4 regions of the Kineococcus sp. GCM10028916 genome follow, and region 1 is predicted to be linked to each of the others. Evidence: riboswitches for the same ligand, from Rfam matches in the RefSeq annotation. Region 1 holds a riboswitch; each other region holds the start of a gene.

What was found. A riboswitch is a leader RNA that binds a small molecule or an ion and turns the genes downstream of it on or off. The one in region 1 is predicted to bind S-adenosylmethionine.
Region 2: it holds a riboswitch for S-adenosylmethionine, as region 1 does, so the genes downstream of both, ACFQ46_RS15605 (ABC transporter substrate-binding protein) here and ACFQ46_RS09270 (ABC transporter substrate-binding protein) in region 1, are expected to answer to the same signal.
Region 3: it holds a riboswitch for S-adenosylmethionine, as region 1 does, so the genes downstream of both, sfnG (dimethylsulfone monooxygenase SfnG) here and ACFQ46_RS09270 (ABC transporter substrate-binding protein) in region 1, are expected to answer to the same signal.
Region 4: it holds a riboswitch for S-adenosylmethionine, as region 1 does, so the genes downstream of both, ACFQ46_RS20030 (MetQ/NlpA family ABC transporter substrate-binding protein) here and ACFQ46_RS09270 (ABC transporter substrate-binding protein) in region 1, are expected to answer to the same signal.

The regions. Positions count from the first base shown of each region.
Region 1 covers NZ_JBHTFM010000006.1:441,890-445,889, forward strand. The annotation lists gene ACFQ46_RS09270 (ABC transporter substrate-binding protein) at 1-1,228, opposite strand, end outside; SAM riboswitch class I at 1,408-1,500, opposite strand; gene metE (5-methyltetrahydropteroyltriglutamate--homocysteine S-methyltransferase) at 1,649-3,988, opposite strand; gene ACFQ46_RS09280 (methylenetetrahydrofolate reductase) at 3,985-4,000, opposite strand, start outside.
Region 2 covers NZ_JBHTFM010000016.1:379,954-383,953, reverse strand. The annotation lists gene ACFQ46_RS15615 (carbohydrate ABC transporter permease) at 1-788, opposite strand, end outside; gene ACFQ46_RS15610 (carbohydrate ABC transporter permease) at 785-1,747, opposite strand; gene ACFQ46_RS15605 (ABC transporter substrate-binding protein) at 1,744-3,120, opposite strand; SAM riboswitch class I at 3,351-3,440, opposite strand.
Region 3 covers NZ_JBHTFM010000008.1:42,626-46,625, reverse strand. The annotation lists gene ACFQ46_RS09565 (AAA family ATPase) at 1-211, shown strand, start outside; gene idi (isopentenyl-diphosphate Delta-isomerase) at 168-713, opposite strand; gene ACFQ46_RS09555 (N-acetylmuramoyl-L-alanine amidase) at 733-1,521, opposite strand; gene sfnG (dimethylsulfone monooxygenase SfnG) at 1,633-2,778, opposite strand; SAM riboswitch class I at 2,788-2,871, opposite strand; SAM riboswitch class IV at 3,041-3,151, shown strand; gene ACFQ46_RS09545 (methionine ABC transporter ATP-binding protein) at 3,319-4,000, shown strand, end outside.
Region 4 covers NZ_JBHTFM010000018.1:203,942-207,941, forward strand. The annotation lists gene ACFQ46_RS20025 (methionine ABC transporter ATP-binding protein) at 1-390, opposite strand, end outside; gene ACFQ46_RS20030 (MetQ/NlpA family ABC transporter substrate-binding protein) at 387-1,343, opposite strand; SAM riboswitch class IV at 1,411-1,521, opposite strand; gene ACFQ46_RS20035 (DUF1737 domain-containing protein) at 1,626-1,829, opposite strand; gene ACFQ46_RS20040 (hypothetical protein) at 1,826-2,452, opposite strand; gene ACFQ46_RS20045 (OsmC family protein) at 2,509-3,012, shown strand; gene ACFQ46_RS20050 (purine-cytosine permease family protein) at 3,090-4,000, opposite strand, start outside.

The DNA of each region.
Region 1 (4,000 bases):
GCAGGTCGATCCCGACCTCGCGCACCTGCTGCTGCACGAGTTCCAGCACCGCCGAGGTGGGCTGCCAGAAGGTGATCGTGAAGGAGAGCTTCTGGCCGTCCTTCGCGCGGATCCCGTCCGCACCCTTCGTCCAGCCGGCCTCGTCGAGGAGGGCGTTGGCCCCGGCGACGTCGTGGGCGAGGACGTCGGAGTCGTCGGGTGCGTCCGGGGTGGACGCCGAGAGCGCCGACGTCACGGCCACGTCACCCGGGTTGAGGATGCTCGCCAGTTGTTCGCGGTCGATGGCCTTGGACAGGGCCTGGCGGACGCGTTCGTCCTGGAAGACCGGCCGCGACTCGTTGGGGAAGAAGTTGTAGGGGATGCCCGGGTTCGCGCGACGTTCGGTCCAGAAACCGCCGCCGTCGAACTGCGGGAGGTCCTGCGCGGAGATCGCCGTCGTCGCGTCGATCTGACCCGACTGCAGCGACCCGGTGCGCACGCTCGCCTCGGGGACCACCTGGTAGGTGATCGTGTCGAGGTAGGCGTCACCACTGTGCTTCGAACCCGTCGGGGCCCAGGCGTACCCGGTGCGCTTCTTCAGCACGACCTCGCTGTCCTTCGTGTACTTCCCGACCACGAAGGGACCGGATCCGACGAGAGTCGTTCCATCGCAACGGGTCGCGGGATCAGCGGTGGTCGTCGCGACGGAGAGCAGACCGAGGCTCATCGTCGACGTCGCCTGCAGGAACTGCGCGCTCGGCTGCGAGAACGTCACGACGGCCGTCCGCGCGTCCGGCGTCTGCGTCCCGGTGTAGCCCGCGAGGTAGGCCGAGGCCAACGACGCCTTCGCCCCGAGCGCGACGATGCCGTCGAGGTTCGCCTTGACCGCCGCGGAGTCGAGCGGCGTCCCGTCGGAGAACGTGGCGCCCTCACGCAGGTGGAACGTGAACGTCCTCGCGTCGGGGCTGACCTCCCAGCTCTGGGCCAGCCACGGCTGGACCTGACCGTCGAGGTCCTGGACCGTGAGGGAGTCGACGAGCTGGCGACCGACGTTCAGGGCGTCGTTGTTGCCGACCTGCTGCGGGTCGATGCACCCGGAGTCGACCTGGATGGCGAAGGTGAGGTTCCCGCCGGCGACGGGCTCACCGTCGGCGGCGGCACTGCCGTCGTCCTGGCTCCCGCCACCGCAGGCGGTGAGGGCGAACAACGCGACGAGGGCGACGGCGGACAAGGGCGTGCGGGTGCGCAAGGGTTCTCCAGGCTGAGGGGTACGTCGACGACACGTCCGGCCTGCGGCGGGGACGCGGGGTGACCGGTACGTTCCCGGTCAGCGGGGGTGCTGGGTCAGCGACAGCCGGTGGAACCGGTGAGGCAGAAGTCGACGATGCGCCTCAGGACGGCGACGTGGGACGTCTTGTTCACTGCGCTCCTCCATCGTTCCTGGCGGAAGCACCCGCGCCCGTTGCCGGGGGGTTGCTGCGACGTCGTCGAGCCAGGTCTCTCAGCCGCTCTGGATGGTGTTCTGCAGGAATCATAGGGACCCCCTGCCGGAATCTCAACCCGGCCGGGCGGGTCGGTGGGAACCCGGGCCGAACGAGCGCCGCCCTCCTGACCTCGGGGGGTCAGGAGGGCGGCGCTCGTCCAGCGGGGATCCGGTCGGGCGGGGGCCTCAGCTCGTCGCGACGGCGTGCGCGGGGAGTTCCGCGCGGACGGTGCGGGCGGCCTCGACGAGGTTGCGCAGCGACTCGGTGGTCTCGGCGTAGCCACGGGTCTTGAGGCCGCAGTCCGGGTTCACCCAGACCTGGCGGGCCGGGACCGCGGCGACGGCGGCGCGCAGCAACCCGACGACCTCCTCGGTCGAGGGAACGCGCGGCGAGTGGATGTCGTAGACCCCCGGCCCGATGCCCCGCGCGAAACCGGCACGCGCGATGTCGCCGAGGACCTCCATGCGCGACCGTGCCGCCTCGATGCTCGTGACGTCCGCGTCGAGGCCGTCGATCGCGTCGATGACCTCGCCGAACTCCGAGTAGCAGAGGTGGGTGTGGATCTGCGTCGCGTCGGCGGCACCGGCCGTCGCCAGGCGGAACGAGTTCACCGACCAGTCCAGGTAGGCGGGCTGGTCCTGGGTGCGCAGGGGCAGCAGCTCGCGCAGAGCGGGTTCGTCGACCTGGACGATCCCGATGCCGGCGGCCTCGAGGTCGCTGACCTCGTCGCGCAGCGCCAGGGCGACCTGGCGGGCGGTGTCGCCCAGCGGCTGGTCGTCGCGGACGAAGGACCAGGCGAGGATCGTCACCGGGCCGGTCAGCATGCCCTTGACGGGCTTCGCCGTGCGCGTCCTCGTGTACCGGCTCCAGGGCACCGTGATCGGCGCCGGGCGCACGACGTCGCCCCAGAGGATGGGCGGGCGCACGCACCGCGACCCGTAGGACTGGACCCAGCCGTGGGCGGTGACGGCGAACCCGTCGAGCTGCTCGGCGAAGTACTGGACCATGTCGTTGCGCTCGGGTTCCCCGTGCACGACGACGTCGAGGCCCAGTTCCTCCTGCAGGTCCACGACGCGGTCGATCTCCGCCTTGAGGAACTCCTCGTAGGCGGCCGTCGCGAGGTCCCCCCGCGTCCAGGCGGCCCGGGCCCTGCGGATCTCGTTCGTCTGCGGGAACGAGCCGATGGTCGTCGTCGGCAGCGCCGGCAGACCCAGTGCCTGTTCCTGGGCGAGGCGGCGCACGGCGTAGTCGCTGCGCCCGAAGGCCTCCGGGGTGAGCGCCGCGAGCCGGTCGCGCACCTCGGGACGGACCACGCCGGGGGCGCCGAGTCGGTCGGCCCGGGCCTGCGCCGACGCGGTCAGTTCTTCCTGCACCGCCGCGGCGTCCCCCAGCGCCTTGCCCAGGACGACGACCTCGGCGACCTTCTGGTCGGCGAAGGCGAGCCAGCCGCGCAGGCGCTCGTCGAGGGTGGTCTCGCGGGTCACGTCGTGCGGGACGTGCAGCAGCGAGGTGGACGTCCCCGCGACGACGTGGGCGGCGGAACCCTCGAGGGTCCGCAGCCGGGCCAGCGCCTCGACGAGGTCGACCCGCCAGACGTTGTGCCCGTCCACGACCCCGCCGACGACCGTCTTGCCGTGCAGCAGTTCCGGACGCGCCGGCGTCGCGCCCCGGACGAGGTCGAGGGCCAGACCCTCGACCGCCGTGGCGGCCAGGGGTTCCAGGAGGTCACCCGGGTCGCCGTAGGGCGTCGCGACCAGCAGGCGCGGACGGCCCTCGAGCGCCGCGAGGCGGTCGTAGGCGCGACGGACGAGGTCGGCGAGACCCTCGACGCCGTTCGTCGCGGAGTCGCTGACCAGCGCCGGTTCGTCCAGCTGCACCCACTCCGCACCCGCTGCCGCGTAGGCGGTCAGCAGTTCCTCGTAGGCGGCCAGCAGGTCGTCGAGCCGGGAGATCGGGGCGAAACCCTCCGGGGCGTCGTCGGCCGCCTTGGCCAGCAGCAGGAACGTCACCGGGCCGACCACGACGGGACGGGTCAGGAACCCGTCGGAGAGCGCCTCGGCGAACTCCCGCACCCCGCGGTCGTCGGCGAACCGGAAGGTCGTCGACGGGGAGATCTCGGGGACGAGGTAGTGGTAGTTGGTGTCGAACCACTTCGTCATCTCCAGCGGGGCGTCCGCACCGCGACCGCGGGCGATCGTGGAGTACCCCACGAGGTCGACGCGGCCGTCCTCGCCCACGACGTCGGCGAAGCGCGGCGGTACGGCGCCGAGGGCGACGGCGGCGTCGAGCACCTGGTCGTAGGCCGAGAACGCGGACGGGATCGACGCGTCGTGCGCCGGCAGGCCGAGGGCGTTCAGGCGGCGGACCGTGGCGGCACGGACCCCGGCCAGGGCGGCCTCGGTGGTGGCGAGGTCGGCGCGACCGGCCCACAGGGCCTCGAGGGCCTTCTTGGCCTCGCGGTCGGCGCCGATGCGCGGGTAGCCGAGGACGGTGGCGGTCCAGGTGGGGAAGTTCTCGGTGCTCACGGGGTGGGACCT
Region 2 (4,000 bases), on a different contig from region 1:
ACCAGCCACTTCTGTGCCACCACCGCGAGCACGTACATCGGGAGGATCCCGACGAGCGATGCCGCGGCCTGCTGGCCGAACTGCACCGTGCGGTCACCCTGGAACAGCGACAACCCGACCGGCAGGGTCTGGCTGGAGGTGCTCTGCGAGAACGACACGGCGAAGAGGAACTCGTTGTAGGACAGGAACAGGCAGATCAGCAGGGCGGCGACGAGACCGGGCGCCAGCAACGGCAGCACCAGGTGCCACAGACCCCTCGTCGTGGAGAGGCCGTCGACCCAGCCGGCCTCCTCGATCTCCAGCGGGATGCGCCGTACGAAACCGTCGAGCAACCACACGGCGACGGGGACGTTGGCCAGACCGTTGACCAGGACCAGCCCGATCGCCGAGTTCGTCAGGTCCGTCTGCTTGAGCAGGTAGTACAGCGGCAGGACCGCCACGATCGGCGGGGCGCAGTAGCTGGCCAGCAGCACCGTCTGCAGACGTTCACCGCGGACCCCGGCCCGGGCGGTCACGTAGGCGGCGGGCACCGCGACGATCGAGGTGAGCAGCGTCGCCCCGATCGCGACGACCCACGAGTTCGCGAGCATCGTCGAGAGCGGGACCGTCGCGAAGGCCTTGCTGAAGTTCGACCACACGAAGTTCGTCGGCAGCCAGCCGCCGTTGGCGATGTCGTCCACGCTGCGCAGCGACAGCGAGACCATGAACAGCATCGGCAGCAGCGCCACGAACGCGACGGCCGCGAGGATCACGCGCAGACCGCTGCGGCGCAGCACGGCGCCGGTCACTGGTCGGCCTTCACGGCGCGTGCCCGCACCAGCGTCACCACGGTGGTGAGGACCCCGACGACCAGGCCGAAGACCAGCGTCTCGGCGGCGGCCGTCCCGATCTCGTAGCTGCCGCGCATGCCCGTCCGGAAGATCTCGAAGCTGCTGACGATGGTGGAGACCCCCGGCCCGCCCTGGGTCACCACGGTCACCAGGTCGAAGACCTTCAACCCGATGACGAGTTCCAGCAGCAGGACCGAGAGGACGTTGGGGGCGACGACCGGCCAGACCACCGAGGTGAACGTGCGGAGCGCACCGGCGCCGTCGAGGGAGGCCGCCTCGCGGAGTTCCTCGGGAACCCCCAGCAGGGCCGCGAACACCAGCAGGGTCACCAAGGGTGTCCACTGCCAGACGTGCATGACGATCAACGCGGCGAAGGCCCCCACGCTGTCGCCCAACGGGTTCGCACCGGGGAAGCCGATCGCCGAGAACAACCCGCCGAACGCGCCCCCGACCGGGGCGAGCATGAGCTTCCAGGCCACCCCGACCATGACGGGCGGCGTGACCAGGGGCAGCAGGAGGATCGTCCCGACGGCGCCGAACCGGGTTCCCCGCGCGTGCAGCAACAGGGCGAGGAGGATCCCGAGGCCCGTCGCGACCAGGGCGGCCACGACGGCGAAGACCACGGAACGGACCAGCGAGCCCGCGAACGCCAGCGACTCCCAGGCGTCGACGAAGTTGTCGAGACCCGTGAAGTGCTGCAGGGGTTTGCCCAGCGACGACTTCGTGCAGGCCAACGCCACGACGAACACCGTCGGGTAGACGAGCATGAGCGCCAGCCCCGCGAGGCTGGGCGCGGCCAGCCACGTCGAGACGTGCCCCGGCCGGTGCCGGCCGGGGACCGCGCGCCGGGCCGCAGGATCGCGGCGACCCCGCCGCGGCCCGGGCACGGTCCGCTGCCCGTCGAGGAGCTGGCTCATCCGAGTTCCTTCTCCCAGCTCTCGGCGGCCTTGTCGAGCGCGGCCTGCGGTTCCGTGGACCCCTGGATGGCGAGCGCCAACTGGTCGACGAGGTCCTGCAACGCCTTCGGCGCACCGGCCTGGCTCGGCCAGGCCAGCGGGTCACCGTCGAGACCCTCGCGGATGACGTCGGTCGCGATGCCCGCGGCCGTGGCGTAGTCGGTGGAGTCCAGGACGGTCTTGCGCGCCGGGTCGATCCCGGAACCCGCGGTGGAGGCGAGCAGCAGGTTGTTCTCCTGGTTCGTCGCCCACTTCACGAAGGCGGCGGACTTGTCGATCTGCTGGGAGGCGCTCGAGACGCCCAGGCCGAACCCGGCGTCCAGCGCGGTGCGCGCGGTCGTGTTCTTCCCGCCCACGGGGAGCGTGACCACGCCCCACTTGTCGACGATCTTCGAGCCGGCCGGGTCCTGCGCCTTCAGCCCGAGGTCGGTCCAGGTGTCGAGCATCGCGCCCTGACCGGAGAGGAAGGCGGAGTTGGCCTGGTCGAAGCCGGTCTGCAGCGGTGTCGGCAGGGCCGCGGGGGAGACGTCGATGAGGTGCTGCAGCGCGGCCAGCCCCTCCGCCCCGTGGAACGCGGCCTTGCCGTCGGAGCCGACGAGCGTGCCGCCGTAGCCGGCGAGGCGGTTGATGAAGGAGCAACCCAGGATCATCGGGACCTGCTGACCCTCGACGATCGCGCCGTAGACGCTGCCGCCGGAGTCCTGGGTGATCTTCGCGGCGACCGCGTCGTAGTCGTCCCAGGTCTTCGGAGGTTCGACGCCGTACTTCTCGAAGACCTCGGTGTTGTAGTAGAGGACGTGGGTGTCGCCGTCGAAGGGCAGGCCGTAGCGCTTGCCGTCGATCAGGGTGTACGGGTCGTAGATCGAGGGCAGGAAGTCGTCGGTCGCGATGTCGGTGTTCGTGCCGATCCAGTCCGTGAGGTCGACCAGGGCGCCGGCGTCGACGAGCTGGCCGAGGCCGAAGTAGAAGTAGTCGAAGACGTCGAACTCCCCGTCGCCGCCCTGCACGTCCAGGATCTGCTTGCTCGTGAGCTGGTCGTAGGGGATCGCCGTGACCTCGAGCTTCCCGCCGAACTCCGCCGCGAACTTCTTGCCGAGCAGGTCCGTGAAGGCCAGCACGTGCGGCTGGTTCACCATCAGCTTGATCGTCGCCCCCTTGAGGTCGACGGCCTTCCCGGCGCTCAGGCCCGAGGAGGTGCTCTCGTCACCGCAGGCGGCCAGCGTGCCGGTGCCGGCGAGCGCGCCGAGGCCGAGGGCCCCGGAGAGGACCCGCCGGCGGGACGCGAGGAGTCGGGAGGTGCTGGCGGGCAGGAGGGTGCGACGGGGCGCGGACATGGGTGTGCTCCGGGGGGTAGGCGGACGGTGACCGTCCGTCGGGGTGCGCGAGGGCGCGGGGGAGGAGGTCGAGCGAGGTGCTGCGGGGACGCGGCGGCGGTGCTCAGACCGCGCGCGGCGTCCCCCGGCGCATCGGAGCGCCCTGGCGACACGCCATGGAGGCGGTGCGCGAGAAGTCGACGTGGAAGCGCCGGGTCAGGGTCGAGCGGGTACGGCTGATCACGCTGTTTCCTCCATCGCCCCTGGCGGGAGCACCTGCCGCTGCGCGGTGGTTGCTGTGGCGTCGTCGAGCCAGGTCTCTCGGCCACTCTGGATGGTGTTGATCGGAGACTAGCGGACCGCCGGCCCCCTTGGCGACGGTTGCCGCGGACGGCCCGGACCCGTTGTGGCGAGCTGTGCGACACTGACAGTGGTCGAGCGTTCCCTACACCGGGCGCCCGGCCCGCTGTCGAGACCGTCGCCCTGCGCGCGGGCTCCGGGGAGCGCCGCGGTCCAGTGGAAGGACCTCGCAGGCGCCCCGGGCCACACGCCGGACGTCGACCGCCGGCGGCACGGGCGGAGCACGCGAAGAGCGCGAACCCGTCGGTGCACACAGAGGACTTCCGTCGGGTGCGGGACGACCCACCCGGCGATTCCGACCAGGACGCTCGCGCGGCCGTGGGTTCACCGGTGGAGCGGACGCCGCGGGCGAGCGGAGCACCCGTGAGCACCACACCCGAAGAGAACGACGCAGCAGCAGCCGAGGGCCCGGCGACGACGCGGCCCCGCAGGCGCCGTGCCGCGAGTCGACCCGCCGGTCCGCCGGCCCACGTCGACGTGTCCGGCGACACCAGCGCCGCGGCCGAGCCCGCCACCCCCGCCGTGGTGGAACCGACGCCCG
Region 3 (4,000 bases), on a different contig from region 1:
CGTCGTCCTCGACGACGCCCTCGGCCACTCCGATCCGCTACGGCTGCAACGACTCGGGGTGGTCTTCGAACGGGTCGCACCCTCGACCCAGGTCCTGCTGCTCACCCCCGGCCCGGGGGTGCACACGTCGATCGCGGGGGCGACCGTCATCCGCCTGGACCCGGAGGTCAGCGGGGGAACTGCTCCCACTGCCACAACATCCACGGACTGAACGGCGAGGGGTCCGCGGCGATCTGCTCGCGGAGCTCGTCGAGGTGGACCCAGCGGAACTCGTCGACCTCGCTCGGGTCGGGGACCAGTTCCCCCGACCCGGTGGCGATGCGCGCGGTGAAGACGGGGCAGACCTCGTTCTCGACGGTGCCGTCCGCCATGACCGCGCGGTAGCGGAAGCTCGGCAGCAGCGACGTCACGCCCTCCACCTCGATCCCGAGCTCCTGGACGGAGCGGCGGACCACGGCGTCCGCGGGCTCCTCCCCCGGACCGGGGTGGCCGCAGAAGGAGTTGGTCCAGACCCCCGGCCAGGTGCGCTTCGTCGCCGCCCGTCGGGTCAGCAGGGTGCGGCCGGCGTCGTCGAGCAGCCAGCACGAGAAGGCCAGGTGCAACGGCGTCGAGGTGTGGTGGACCTGGGACTTCAGCGCGGTCCCGCACGGTGTGCCGTCCTCGGTCAGCAGGACCACGAGTTCGGTCAGATCGGCGGTCGGTGCGAGGGTCACCCCCGAACGGTAAACGGTCTCAGGACCCGTCGCGCGCGAGGAAGGCCGTGACACCGTCGGCGATTCCCCGGGCGGCGGTGGCCCGGAAGTCCGGGTCCGAGACGAGGGCGGCCTCCTCGGCGTTGCGCATGTTGGCCGACTCCAGCAGCACCGACGGCGTCCGCGCGAGGTTGAGCCCGGCGAGGTCGGAACGCCGGGTCAGCCCCGGTTCGACGAGGTCGCCGAGGTAGTCGGCCCGGGGCAGGCCGGTGGCCGTCCCGAAGGACGCGAGCAGGTCCCGCGCCGCGACGTCGGAGACGGCCAGCACGGCCGCGTTGCCGCCGTCGGGGGCGAGCGCGGGTTCGACGACGTGGAACCCGCGGGCGCTCGCCGCGGCCCCGTCGGCGTGGATGGAGACCGTGAGCGCCGCACCGGCGGCGTCGGCGATGGCGGCACGGGCGTCGACGCAGGGCCCGACCCCGGTGTCGTCGTCGCGGGTCAGCACGACGGTGACGCCCCGGGCCCGCAGCAGGTCAGCGGTGCGCAGGGCGACGTCGAAGGCGTAGGCGTGCTCGGGGTAGCCGGCGTCGGTGCTGGTCCCCGTCGTGTTGCAGGGCTTCTCGAAGCCGCCCGCGGGCACCAGTGCGTCGATCGCTGCGGGGTTCGCGGCGTTCCCGCCGTTGTGGCCGGGGTCGAGCACGACGACGGGCGCAGGGGTGCTCGGCGAGGGGGCCGCCACCCGGACCTCGGCGCTCGCGGCGGGCGTCGGTGCGGGGGCCGGTGAGGCGGCGGGCGAGCACGCGGCCAGGAGCGCCGCGAGGGTGATCACGAGGAGTCCCGGTCCGCACCGCACGCACCCAGGGTGCCACGGGCGGGCTGGGTGGTCTTCCGCCACGGCGGTGCACGAGGTGAGCTTCCACCCCCGCGAGTGGGCGCAGCGTCAGGCGGGGACCGGGGTGGTCGCCGCGACGACGGCCTCGTCGAGTTCCGCGCCGAGGTCCAGGTCCTCGCCCGCGACGAGGCGGGCCTCGAGTTCGCGCACCTTCGGGATGACGAGCTCGCCGAACGCCTCGACCTCCTCCTTGACGTGCAGGAAGCCGAGCAGCAGCAGGTCCACCCCGACCAGGCGGTAGGCCAGGATGCGGCGAGCGACCTCGTCGGGCGTCCCGACGAGACCGGTGCGGAAACCGTCGTTGTACTGGACGAGGTCGCGGAACTCGCTGTCGGCCCACATGCCCTTGCCGTCCCTGGTGGAGTTCCCGGCCTCCTGGACGGCGGCGCCGAAACCTTCGACCTTGGTGCGGTCGGCCTTGGCGATGATCTCCTCGAGGACAGCCTCGGCCTCGTCCCGGGTGTCGCGGACGACGGCGAAACCGTTGAGCCCGAACCGCACCGAGCGGCCGTTGCCGGCGGCGAGGGCGCTGACCTCGCGCACCCCGGCGGCGGCGGCGGCGATCGACTTGCCGTTCATGAAGTACCAGTCGCTGACCCGGCCGGCCATCGCCTGCGCAGCCGTCGAGTTGCCACCCTGGAACAGTTCCGGCTGCACCTTGGGCTGCGGGCGGAACGTGATGTCCTCGGCGCTGAAGAACTCACCCTGCTGGCTGTAACCGTCCTCGGTCCACACCCCGCGCAGCAGGGCGATGAACTCCTCGGACTGGCGGTAGCGGTCGTCGTGCTCGTGCCAGGTGACCCCGAGCTGGGTCGCCTCGTTCTTGAACCAGCCGGAGACGACGTTCAGCGCGAGGCGGTTGTCGGTGAGTTCCTGGGTGGTCGCGGCGAACTTCGCGAGGACCCCGGGGTGCCAGAAGAAGGGGTGCACCGCGGCGATGACCTTGAGCTTCTGCGTCGCCAGCAGCAGGGCCAGCGAGAACGACGTCGACTCGTGCTGCGCGTCCGCCCCGTAGGAGGCGAGGTAGCGGACCTGGGTCAGGGCGTACTCGAAACCCACGCGTTCGGCGGCCTGGGCGACGGCGACGTTGTAGGCCGGGTCGTGGCTGGTGCGCTGCTCGATCGTGGAGACGACCAGACCGCCCGACACGTTCGGGACCCAGTAGGCGAACTTCAGCGGCTCGTTCACGGACATGGTGGTGCTCCTCCATCGGTCCTGGCGGTAGCACCCGGGCTCGGGTTGCTGCGGCGTCGTCGAGCCAGATCTCTCGGCCGCTCTGGATGGTCCTGCGAACTGTAACGCCTCGCCGGCGGCCCCGCAGCGACTCGGGCCGGCCCGGCACCGGAGGGGTCCGGCGCAAGCCGTTGCGCACGAACGATTTCGAAGCCGGGTGCGGATATCCGGTACCTTCCCGAACCGCTTGACGGACCCCGGTTCGACTGTCACTGTCGGATCAGGTCATGAGTACCAGCGCGAAGCCCCGGCTCGCTGGTCGGCAACCCTCCTTCCGTCGTGGGGTGCTCCGGGTGATGACCCGACCCGCGGGTGTCGCGGGTAAGGACGTTGAAGGAGACGCACGTGTCCCACCAGACCTGTCGACGCTGAGCGTCCGCACTCCCCGCTGAACACCCCGGGCCACCCCGTCCGGCGGTCCCCCCTGCGCCGGTCCGCCCGACGCTCCCCCGCCGCGCCCTCGCGCGCCCCACGCCGCCCTGGAGACGACGTGATCGAGCCATGATCGAGCTGAGACAGCTCACCAAGACCTACGGGAGCACCACCGTCCTGGACCGCCTCGACCTGCTCGTCCCCGCCGGCAGCATCACCGCCGTCGTCGGGCCGAGCGGGGCCGGCAAGAGCACCCTCGCCCAGTGCGTGACCCTGCTGACCCGGCCCACGTCGGGTTCCGTGCTCGTCGGCGGCCAGGACCTCACCCACCTCGGGGAGGGACGGCTGCGCGAAGCCCGTCGCCGCATCGGCACGATCTTCCAGTCCGACGGGCTGCAGACCCGGCGCACCGCCGCCCAGAACGTCGAACTCCCGTTGCGCTACCTCGGGGTCGTCCCCCGCGAGCGGCGCGCCCGGGTCGCCGAACTGCTGGAACGGGTGGGCCTGGCCGACCTGGCCGGCCGCTACCCGCACGAACTCTCCGGCGGTCAGCGCCAGCGCGTCGGGATCGCCCGCGCCCTGGCCCTGCGCCCGAGCGTCCTGCTCTCCGACGAGGCGACCTCCGGGCTGGACCCGCGCTCGACGGCCTCGATCGTGGCCTTGCTGCGCGAACTGCGCGACGACCTGGGGCTGTCCATCCTGTTCATCACCCACGAGATGGACACGGTCGTCGAGGTCGCGGACTCCGTGGCCCGCCTCGAGCAGGGCCGCATCGTCGAGTCGGCGCCCCTGCTGGACGTCCTGCGCGACC
Region 4 (4,000 bases), on a different contig from region 1:
GTCGAGGAGTTCCGCGGTGCGGGCGTCCCGCTGCTTCGCGGGCACCTTCGCGACCCGCAGCGGGTAGGCGACGTTCCCGGCGACCGTTCGCGAGCGGAACAGGTTGAACTGCTGGAAGATCATCCCGATCTTCGACCGGGCCTTGCGCAGCTCGCCCTGCGAGAGCTTCGTCAGGTCCTGCCCCCCGACCCTGACGCTGCCGGAGGTCGGCAGTTCGAGGGCGTTGACGAGGCGGACGAGCGTGGACTTGCCGGCGCCGGAGTAGCCGATGACGGCGAGGACCTCTCCCTCCTCGACGTCGAGGGAGACGTCGTCGACCGCCGCGACGGACTGGCCGTCGCGGCGGTCGAAGCGCTTGGAGACGTTCTCCAGCGTGACGAGGGCGCTCACTTGCCCTTCGCGGCCTTCGCGTCGGCCTCGACGGTGGCGAGGTCGGCCTGCAGGTCCGCGGCGCTGCGGTCGGAGACGACCGCGTTCGGGTAGTCCTTGGTGAACACCGTCTGCACGGCGGGGTCCTGGAAGAGGGCCGCGAGCTTCAGGTAGGTCTCGTTGTCCTTGTCCTTCGCCCGCGCGGCGAAGATGTTGACGTAGGGCGCGGCCGAGGGGTCGGACGGGTCGTCCTTGGCGATGATGTCGGTCTCCGGCAGCTTGGCGCTCGTCGCGTAGTTCACGTTGACGATCGCGGCGGCGACCGAACCGCTCTGCAGCGCGCCGGCGGTCTGCGAGGCGTCGACGGCGGTGACGTCGACCTTCTTCGTCTCGATGTCGTCGATGGAGGAGAAGGCGTTGCCGCCGTCCTTGAGGGTCAGCAGACCGGCCGACTGCAGCACCAGCAGGCCGCGGGCCTGGTTGATGTCGTCGTTCGGGATGGCGACCTTCGCACCCTCGGGGAGCTCGGACGGGCTCTTCGCCGTGGTCGAGTACAGCGGCAGCGGGTAGATGGCGGTGCCACCGATGGGCTGGATGTCGTCGCCGGCCGTGACGTCGTAGTTCGCCAGGTACTGGATGTGCTGGAACTGGTTCAGGTCGATCTCGCCCTGCGACAGCGCCGGGTTCGGCAGGCTGTAGTCGGAGAAGTTGACCAGGTCGACGGTCACGTTCAGCTTCGACTTCGCCAGGTCCACGTACGTCTTCCAGTAGTCCAGCGACTTGTCGGCCACGCCGATCTTCACGGTCTGGGCCGGGGCGGAACCGGCGGCGGTGGTCGTCGCGGTGTCGTCATTGCGGGTCCCGAGGACGACGGCGACGATCACCACGACCACGACGACGACGGCGGCGACGATCCCGATGAGGAGGCCGCGGCGCTTCGGCTTGTCGGGCAGGGCGGGGGCGGGGCTGGACACGGTGGCACTCCGGTGGTCGAACGGCGGGCGCGCGGCTCGCAGCACCCCGTGATCGACGACGTGCGTTGCTCCGCGCTTGCCGGACGGGGTCGTCCGGCCTGGTCTTCACCTGGGGCACCCCGCCGCGGGGGAGGGTTGCCGGACAGCGAGCCAGGGCTTGTCGCTGTCACTCATGACCGTGGGGGAACCGTAGGTTCCCGTCGTCGAGCCCGTCAAATCGCCCCTGCGCGCCGGTGATCAGCCCGGCCGCGGGACCGCCCGCGTCTCAGCGCAGGCGTTCGGTCACGCCGCACCGCCGTCACCGGGTCGGATCAGGACGTGGGGGAGGACGACGGCCTGCGCGGCGACGGTGCGCCCGTCCGTCGTCGTCACCGACGGGCTGCCGTACAGCACGTAGCCCTCCGCCAGGGCCGCCGTGACCTTCTCGCAGAAGGAACGGTCGTCGGGGCCGGTCAGCAGCCGGTACGTCAGCTTCTCGTCGCTCACGCGTCCAGACTATTCGCGCCCAGAGCGTCGCGGGCGTCCTGCAGGCTCAGCAGGCCCAGGGCGACGTCCGCCAGCGCGTCGCCGAGCTTCTTGTGGTTGGCCCGGGCCCAGCGCTTCCCGTCGTAGTCGGTGGTCGTGCGGCGCAGGGCCTCGAGGCTCGCGCGCAGGTCGCGGTCGAGGCGTTCGCGCAGTTCCCCGTCCGTGGGCGCCTCGGGGCGCAGTGCCTCGCCGTCGCCGTTGCGCAGCTGCAGGAGCGCCTCGTGGTCCAGGCCCTCCTCCCGGGCCCAGAACCGCACCGGCCGTTCGACCAGGTGGTTCCACACCGGGGCCTGCGCGGACCGGAAGAGGACCTGGACGGGGCTCTTCGCCAGTCCGGACGCGTTGAGCCAGAACTCACCGGCCTGCGGTCGGCTGAAGAGCGCGCACTCGTCCTCGGGGAGGTCGACGACGACGGCGACCCGGACGAACGCCGGGTCCTCGCTGTCCTGCTGCAGCCCGAGCAGGGCGCCGAAGACCCACGCCTCCTCGGCGCGGAAGAGGTTCAGCTCGGCGGGCAACGAGTTCGCGTGCTCGCACCCCTGGGCGACGTCGGCGAGCTTGCTGACGGCAGTGGTCCACTTCACGGCAGCATCTTCGCGGGTGTTGCGGGGCCGGCCCCGCGGGGGCCTAAGCTCGCCCGGTGGATTCGACCGAACTGAGGGCCCTGCAGAAGCCGTTGAAGGACGCCTACCGCGAGGACCCGGCCAAGGCGCTGGTCCCCGCGAAGGCCGTGGCGGTGCTGGACGGGCAGTCCATCGGCGTGTCGGTCGACGGGTTCGCGGGCACCACCCGCGCCGGGCTGCACCCCGCCGCCGGGGGCGACGGGACCGAGGCGTGCTCCGCCGACATGCTCTGCGAGGCCGTCGCGGCCTGCGCCGGCGTGACCCTGCGCAGCGTGGCCACCGCCATGGGCGTGGAGCTGCGCAACGCGTCGGTGACCGCCGAGGCGCACTGGGACGCCCGCGGCACGCTCGGCGTCTCGCGCGAGGTGCCCGTCGGCATCACCGACGTCACCCTGACCTTCACGTTCACCTCCGACGCCGACGAGGCGACCGAGGCCAAGATGATCTCGCTGGCCGAGCGCTACTGCGTCATCGCCCAGACCCTGCAGACCCCGCCCAAGGTCTCCGTCCAGCGCGGCTGAGCCCTGCCGGGGGGGATCGTTGACTCCCCGGTCCCACTCGGCGGGACCGGGGAGTCAACGATCCCCGACGGCGAGCGTCAGGCGCGCTCCTCCTGGAGGGCGACGGCGCGGCGCCCGCCGAGGACGACGGCGACGAAGCCGAGGACGAAGGCGATGATCACGCCGAGGCCGGCGTAGGCCCAGTTGCTGTCCCAGTAGCCGTCCTCGCCACCGGTCGGCGGCACCCAGTGGGCCAGGTCGAGCGGGGCGAGGAGGTAGCCCTGCCAGGACAGCCACGACACCGAGCTCGAGACCAGACCCCAGCCGATGAGGGTCGCGACGACCATGGTGATCACCGACAGGCCGCGCACCGAGCCGTAGCGCCCGCGGGAGTCGAGGAGTTCCGCCTCCGCGTAGTCACCGCGGCGCAGCGAGAGGTCGGCGAGGAAGATCCCCGCCCAGGCGGCGATCGGGACGCCGAGGGTGATCAGGAACCCCTGGAACGGCGTCAGGAAGTCCTGCGAGAAGAACGCGATGTAGACGGCCCCGGCGATCATCAGGCAGGCGTCGATCAGGACCGCCACGGGCCGGGGGACCCGGAGTCCGACGTTCAGCAGGGCCAAGCCGGAGGAGTAGATGTCCATGACCGCTCCGCCGACGAGGCCGAGGACGGCGACGACGACGAACGGGACGAGGAACCACGTCGGCAGGATGTCCGTGAGCGCCCCCACGGGGTCCGCCGCGATCCGGCCGCTGAGGTCCTTCGACGACCCGGCGACGAGCGCGCCGAAGACGAGGAGCACGCCCGGGCCGAGCGAGGAACCCAGCGTCGTCCAGAACACGACCCCGCCGCTGGAGGCCTCGCGCGGGAGGTAGCGGGAGTAGTCCGCCGCGGCGTTGGCCCACCCGAGACCGAAACCCGTCATCACCAGGATGAACGCCCCGACGACCGCCGCGGCGTCCCCGGCCGGGAGCGCGTTCACGGCGTCCAGGTCGATGGAGTCGGCCG